Regions from separate parts of the Dyella sp. SG562 genome, predicted to be linked through region 1. Evidence: predicted binding sites of a transcription regulator. Region 1 holds the regulator's gene; the other holds the start of a gene.
The links. Region 1 encodes FliA, which starts transcription of late flagellar genes. Its sites were predicted from a motif close to TAAAGTTTNNCNNNCNNNGGCCGATAA; they were not measured.
Positions count from the first base shown of each region.

Region 2: a site for FliA is predicted at 1,655-1,681, ahead of FHW84_RS17895 (GGDEF domain-containing protein). Genes of this name have one in related genera too.

Region 1 is NZ_JAAOYS010000007.1:218,597-222,312, forward strand. Features, by position in the region: gene flhF (flagellar biosynthesis protein FlhF) at 1-251, shown strand, start outside; gene FHW84_RS14700 (MinD/ParA family protein) at 248-1,210, shown strand; gene FHW84_RS14705 (RNA polymerase sigma factor FliA) at 1,207-2,004, shown strand; gene cheY (chemotaxis response regulator CheY) at 2,053-2,460, shown strand; gene FHW84_RS14715 (protein phosphatase CheZ) at 2,457-3,089, shown strand; gene FHW84_RS14720 (chemotaxis protein CheA) at 3,103-3,716, shown strand, end outside.
Region 2 is NZ_JAAOYS010000010.1:146,968-150,683, forward strand. Features, by position in the region: gene FHW84_RS17890 (DUF4982 domain-containing protein) at 1-1,608, shown strand, start outside; gene FHW84_RS17895 (GGDEF domain-containing protein) at 1,771-2,961, shown strand; gene FHW84_RS17900 (MbtH family protein) at 3,514-3,716, shown strand, end outside.

The DNA.
Region 1 (3,716 bases):
AGCCGCAGGCGTGCATCCTCACCAAGCTCGACGAAGCGCCCAGCCTGGGCGGCGCGCTGTCCGCGCTGATCCGCCACCGGCTGCCGCTGGACTACACCACCGACGGCCAGCGCGTGCCCGAAGACCTCGCCACCGCCGATGCGCGCGTGCTGGTCTGCCGCGCCGCGCAGGTGCTCAAGGGCAATGCGCCGGCGGTGGACGAAGGCTATATGGCCGAGCGCTTCGGCCTGGCCGTGGCGGGTGCACGATGACCACGCTGGCGATGGACCAGGCCTGGGGCCTGAGCAATCTGTTCTCGGCTTTTCATTCTTCCGGCAACGATGACGTGCGCCCGCTCTCCGCAGGCGCGGGCCATTCGCTGCCCGCCGCTCCGCCGCGCCGCTGCCGCGCGATCGCCGTGGCCGGCGGCAAGGGCGGCGTGGGCAAGTCCACCGTGGCGGTGAACCTCGGCATGTCGCTGGCCATGGCCGGGCGCGAGGTGGCGCTGCTGGATGCGGACCTGGGCCTGGCCAACCTGGACGTGCTGCTCGGCCTGCAGCCGTCGCGGCATATCGGCCACCTGCTGGACGGCAGCTGCTCGCTCGGCGAATTGATGCTGCCGGCGCCGCACGGGCTGAAGGTGATCCCGGCCGGCTCCGGCGCGCGCCGCCTGGCCCAGCTGGATACGCGCGAGCACGCCGCGGTGATCCGCGCCTTCGACGAACTGCCCGATCCGCCGGAATTCCTGATCGTGGACACCGCCGCCGGCGTGGCCGACAACGTGGTGATGTTCGCCGCGGCGGCCGACGACGTGGTGCTGGTGGTCTGCGACGAGCCGGCCTCGCTCACCGACGCCTACGCGCTGACCAAGGTGCTCAGCCGCGACTTCTGCGTACGGCGCTTCCACGTGGTGGCCAACATGGTGCGCCACGCCGGCGAGGCGCGGCAGCTGTACGAGAAGCTGGCCCGCGTGTGCGACCGGTTTCTGGACGTGGCGCTGGATTTCATGGGCGCGGTTCCTTACGACGAACACCTGCGCCAGGCCATCCGCCGCCAGGGCGCGGTGGTGGATCTGTGGCCGGCCAGCCGGTCCGCACGGGGATTCAAGCAAATGGCGGGTGCGGTCGATACATGGGGAGAACCCCTGCGCACGGGTCGCGACCGCATCGCCTTTTTTGGAGGGCAGGTCGCCATGGCGCCGGACCCGGTACGCGAGGGGGGTGTGAGATGAGCGTGGCTTCCGAATATCTGCAACTGCAACGCGAAAGCACGGAGGAGATGGTGCGCCGGCACGCTCCGCTGGTGCGCCGTATCGCCTATCACCTGATGGGCCGGCTGCCGCCCAGCGTGGACGTGGACGACCTGGTGCAGGCCGGCATGATCGGCCTGCTGGAAGCGGCGCGGAACTATGCGACCGACCGCATGGCCAGCTTCGAGACCTATGCGGGCATCCGCATCCGCGGCGCCATGCTGGACGAGCTGCGCAAGACCGATTGGACGCCGCGCTCGGTGCACCGCAAGTTGCGCGAAGTGTCGGAGGTGGTGCGCCAGATCGAGAACGAAACGGGCGCCGACGCCACCGACGCCGAGGTCATCCGGCGGCTGGGCATCGACGCGCAGGAGTACCACCAGATCCTGGCCGACGCGGCCAGCGCGCGCCTGCTCAGCCTCTCCGCGCCGGAGGACGACGAGGACGGCGCCGCGCTCGACGTGGCCGACCAGGAAGGCCTGGGGCCGCAGGACCGCTTCGAGCAGGAAGGCATGCGCGGGGCGCTGGTGGAAGCGATCGGCGGGTTGCCGGAGCGCGAGCAGCTGGTGATGTCGCTGTACTACGAGCAGGAACTGAATTTGAAGGAGATCGGCGCCGTGCTCGGCGTGACGGAATCGCGGGTGTGCCAGATCCATGGGCAGGCGCTGATCCGGTTGCGGGCGCGGATGACCGGTTGGCGCGAAGCCGAAGACGCCAAGGGCGCCGGCGGCGGGCGCCGCGGCGGCACGAAGTCCGCGGCCGCGGCGACGCGCTGAGCTCCGAACCACACCCCTCAAACCCCACTAGGACCCCTGGAGCCGACGTTGGACAAGAACATGAAAATCCTCGTGGTGGACGACTTCTCCACCATGCGGCGCATCGTGCGCAACCTGCTGGTGGAGCTGGGCTTCACCAATGCGCTGATCCAGGAAGCCGACGACGGCGTCAATGCCATGGCGGTGCTCAAGCAGCAGTCGTTCGACATGGTGGTGACCGACTGGAACATGCCGAACATGACCGGCATCGACCTGCTGCGCGCGATCCGCGCCGAGCCCGCGCTGAAAGGCCTGCCGGTGCTGATGGTCACCGCCGAGAACAACCGCGACCAGATCATCGCCGCCGCCCAGGCCGGCGTGAACGGTTACATCGTCAAGCCCTTCACCGCGGTCACGCTGAAGGAAAAGCTGGACAAGATCTTCGAGCGGCTCGCCGCGCAAGGAGCAAGCGCATGAGCGCCGTGATGATTACCCCCATGAGCGCGGCGTTGCCGCAGGAAGTGCAGGAGCTGCTGGCCAGCCCCGACGGCGCCGCCTTCGAGATGGCGCTGGACACCATGGTGCGCCAGCGCGAGCAGCACCTGTTCCGCGCGCTGGGCCTCTTGGCCCGCGACCTGCACGAAGCCGTGCGCCGCCTCGGCGGCGAGCTGGCCCAGGAAGGCGTGCCCGGCAGCGTGGCCGACGCGCGCCAGCATCTGCACGACGTGCTGGAGATGAGCGCCAAGGCCGCCCATCGCAGCATCGATTTCGCCGAGCGCATGCGCCCGCAGGCCAGCGCGCTGGAAAGCAGCGCCGATGCCGTGCTGGCCGGCGGTGGCGAAGCGGCGGAGCTGGCGACGCAGGCGCGGCAGTTTGCCGGGCAGTGCCGCGAAGGGCTGTCGGACATGGTGATGGCTCAGTCGTGGCAGGACCTGTCCGGCCAGCGCATCAAGAAAGTGTCCACCTTTATCGGCAGCGTGGAGTCCTCGCTGCTGGAACTGGTGCGCCTCACCGGCGCGCTGGCCGGCGGCGAAGCGCCGGTGGCCGCGGCCAAGGTGAACAGCCAGGACGAGGCGGACCGTCTGCTCAGCGAATTCGGTTTCTGAGCGCGGGGTTCCGATGGATCCGTCACTCGACAGCGAGCTGCGCGACGATTTCCTGGTCGAGGCCGGGGAACTGGTGCAGCGCCTGGGCGAACAGCTGGTGGCGCTGGAGGAGGCGCCGCGCGACGCCGAACTGCTCAATGCGGTGTTCCGCGCCTTCCACACGGTGAAAGGCGGCGCGGGCTTCCTCGGCATCGACCCGATGGTGCAGCTGTGCCATCACGCCGAGGACCTGCTCAACGAAGCGCGCGCCGGCCACGTGCTGATCGATGCGGCGCGGATGGACGCATTGCTGGAAGCGCTGGACCTGGTCAACGCGATGATGGCCGCGCTCGCCGCGTCCGGCGACATGCCGGTGGCGCCCGCGGCGCTGCTGGTGCGGCTGCAGCCGCATGCGGCACGAGCGCCGGCTCCGGCGCCCGCCCCCGTGCCGGCACCCGCGCCGGCGGCGGAAGAGGGCGGCACCATCGACGACAGCGAATTCGAGGCGCTGCTCGACAGTCTCTACGGCATGGGCGGCGCGCCGGGCGCACCGGTGCAGCCGCCGGCGTCCGAGACGATCGACGACGCCGAATTCGAAAACCTGCTGGACAACCTGCACGGCAAGGGCAAGGCGCCCGGCGCGCCGGT
Region 2 (3,716 bases), on a different contig from region 1:
CTGGAGCAGACCGTGCGCACGGCCGACGGCGGCTCCGACGTGCGGCGCACGCGCTTCGGCATCCGTAGCATCACCGTCGACGCGGTGCACGGGCTGCGCATCAATGGCAGGCAGGTGCTGCTGCGCGGCGGCAACATGCACCACGACAACTACATGCTTGGCGCGGCCGGCCTGCCCGCCGCGGATGCGCGCAAGGTCGCGCTGATGAAGGCCGCGGGCTACAACGCCATCCGCAGCGCGCATAACCCCGCCAGCCAGGCCACGCTCGACGCCGCGGACGAGCTGGGCATGCTGGTCGTCGACGAGGCATTCGATGCCTGGAGCCGACAGAAGAAAGCGCAGGACTATGCCCGCTTCTTCGCGCAGGACTGGCCCGCCGACCTGGACAGCCTGGTGCTGAGCGGCCGCAATCATCCCAGCGTGCTGTTCTGGAGCATCGGCAACGAAATTCCCGAACAGGGCGCGGCACCGGGCATCGAGACCGCGCGCCGGATGGTGGCCCGCGTGCGCTTGCTCGATGCCACCCGCCCGGTTACCCAGGCCGTCAGCACCGGCGGTCCGGAGAGCGACGGCCAGTTCGCCGTGCTCGACGTGGCGGGGTACAACTATCACGCCCATGAATTCGCCGACGATCACCGGCGCTTTCCCGCGCGCGTGATGTTCACTTCCGAATCCATCTCGAACGATGCGTTCGTCTATTGGCGCAGCGTGGAGACCATGCCCTGGGTGCTGGGCGACTTCGTGTGGACCGCCGTCGACTATCTGGGCGAAACGGGCATCGGCTGGATGGGCTACAGCCAGGACTGGCAGAAGCTCGGGCCTTACCCTTGGCACCTGGCCTATTGCGGCGAGATCGATGCCACCGGGCGCAAGCGGCCGGCGGCGTATTACCGGGAAGTGCTGTGGAAGACCGGCATCGATCCGATCTCCGCGTTCGTCAGGCAACCGCCCGGCACCGAAGACCTGCCCGACCGCCATCTGTTTCCGATCACGCCGCCGCATCTGGACTGGTCGCTGGACGACGTCCATCCAAGCTGGAGCTGGCCGGGACAGGAAGGCAAGCCGCTGGACGTGGTGGTTTATGCCGAGTATCCGGAGGTCGAACTTTTCCTCAACGGCAAAAGCCTGGGGCGCAAGCCGGTCGGCGTGCAGACGGAATACAAGGCGGCCTACCGGGTGCCCTACGCGCCCGGCCGCCTGGTGGCGGTCGGCTATCGCGACGGCCGCGCTGCGGGGCGCTGGGAATTGCGCACCGCGGCCGAGCCCGCGGCGCTGCGGCTGTCGGTGGATCGCGCCCGCCTTCGCGCCGACGGCCAGGACCTGGCCTACGTCACGGCGGAATTGATCGACGCCGAGGGCGTGCCGGTCTATGCGCCGGACCAGGACCGGCCCATGAACGTGCTCGTCGGCGGCGCCGCGACACTGGCCGGCGTGGGCAATGGCGATCCGCACGATGCCTCCAGCTTCCAGTCCGGCCGGCGGCGCAGTTTTCATGGCCGCATCGTCGCGGCGGTGCGGGCATCCGCGCTGGCGGGCGACGCCACCGTGCACGTGGAGGTGCCGGGACTGCCGGCGCAGGAGGTGCGCATCGGCGTCGTTTCGCCTTAGTGCGCGCCGCGCGGCCTGCTTTGTCTTGTCGCGCGGATCCCGGACCTCAAGGCCATCCATGGCCGGCCGATACCATCCGAGATAAGTTGTGCGCGAGCCGAGGGACCATCGGCCACCGAAGCGCCATCGTTCGGAGAGGTTATGGAATGGATCGCGAGCTTGATGCATGCCGGCACGCTGCTGCTGGTCAATGCCTTGCTGGCCGCGCTGTCCTCGGCCCTGTTCCTGGCCCTGTACATCGCCCGCCCCGGCGCCGGGCGCGAGCCTGGGGTGCTGTTATGGAGCCTCAGCTACGCGGCATTCGCCGCCGGTTTCGGGGTCCTTTTCGCTCCCGCTTTCCATCTCGATTTTCCTGGCCTGGGCCTGGCCGGCAATCTCCTGATCGATGCGGGCACGGTGCTGGCGCTGCTGGCGGCCAACTTCTACCTGGGCTTGTCCAGGCGCGCATTGTGGGTGCTGGCCCCGGTGGCGGTGCTTGCGCTGATCGAAACCGGACTGGTGATCCATGAAGGCGAAAACCTTCGCCACATGGTCATTCTCGGCGGAGCCCTGACCGGCGTCGTTACGGTCGCCACCGGCGTGGCGTTCTGGCAATGCAAGGACCCGGCGCAGCGTCCGGTCGCGCGCCTCGCAGGCCTGTTCCATTTCCTGTGGGCAGCCATGCTGCTGATGCGGATGTCATGGTGGATGGCGCACCCGCAGGTCCTCGCCGGCCCCGACCACACCTCGACCTTCGGCCTGCTCTCCAGGGTCGTGCTTACCTGGGTCATTACGCCCTGCCTGCTGTGGATGCTGACGCGCAAGCTCGACGCGGAATTGATCCGTCATGCCAGCCAGGATCCCCTCACTGGCGTGGCCAACCGGCGCGTCATGTGGGAACAAGGCGAGCAGCGCATGGCGCAATCCCAGCAGCGCAACACTGCCATCGCCGTGCTGATGATCGACGTGGACCGGTTCAAGTCGATCAACGACCGCTGGGGCCACGACGGCGGCGACCAGGTGCTCGTCGCCATCGCCGATGCGCTCAGGCGCAACATCCGCGAGAAGGACATCCTGGCCCGCGTGGGCGGCGAGGAATTCATGGTGCTGCTTCATCAGGCCGAGGAACCGGCGGCGACGGAAGCCGCGGAACGCTTGCGGCGCGCCGTCGAAAGCCAGGCGATCGCGCTGCTGCACGACCAGCCGCTGCAGTGCACGGTCAGCATCGGCTACTGCATCGCCAGGGGCGCCGAGGCGAATTGGCGATCGGTGGTCGTCGCGGCCGATCGGGCGCTCTATGCGGCCAAGCAAGGAGGCCGCAATCGCGTCATGCGCGCCATGGAGGACTCACCCATCCAGCCATTCAGGGGCTGAGACTGCTGCGCATCGCCGGGCTTGCTGCAATCGGCTGGCCGTGCTGCTGATTCCGCCGCCTGCGCGGCTTGCTCGCGCATGGATCGCTATTTTCAAGCGAATGCCTATTAGTAGTGCGCATGCCGATCCTTGAGCGTATTTGTCGTGGCATATCCCTGCCGATACCAGTCCATGGCTGGCTGGTATCGGCTGGCTTTCTCATCTGCGCACGACTAGCCGTCATGGCCATTAATGCGTTCACGTCTGCGCTACATGCTGCGAGCACATTGATCGCCATTTTCAAACGGATGTATATCGGCGGAGCTGCGCGTTTCCCGCAGCGGTCAACTGATGAGTCGACGACGGTTGTACGACGCGATCTACAGATTTTTATTTAGCGGTCTCTCTGAATCGGCGCATCGATTGACAGTCACATCTTGTCGGTAGATATTCGATCGCTATACCCGAGCACAACCGGGTTTGTGGAAGCGCCCACCGATTTCATATTTTCGTCACGCTGGCTACAGCGTTTTTGATTTGATCGCGGCAAACGGTGCGGGGAGAAGGATTCTCATGAGCAACCCATTCGATGACGACAAGGGCATCTTCCTGGTGCTCGTCAACGACGAAGGCCAGCATTCGCTCTGGCCCGATTTCGCGGCGATTCCGGCGGGCTGGACGACGGCTTTCGGGCCGGCAGCGCGAGCAGACTGCATGGATTATGTAGACCGGAGCTGGACCGACATGCGGCCCAGGAGCCTCATCGCGGCGATGGA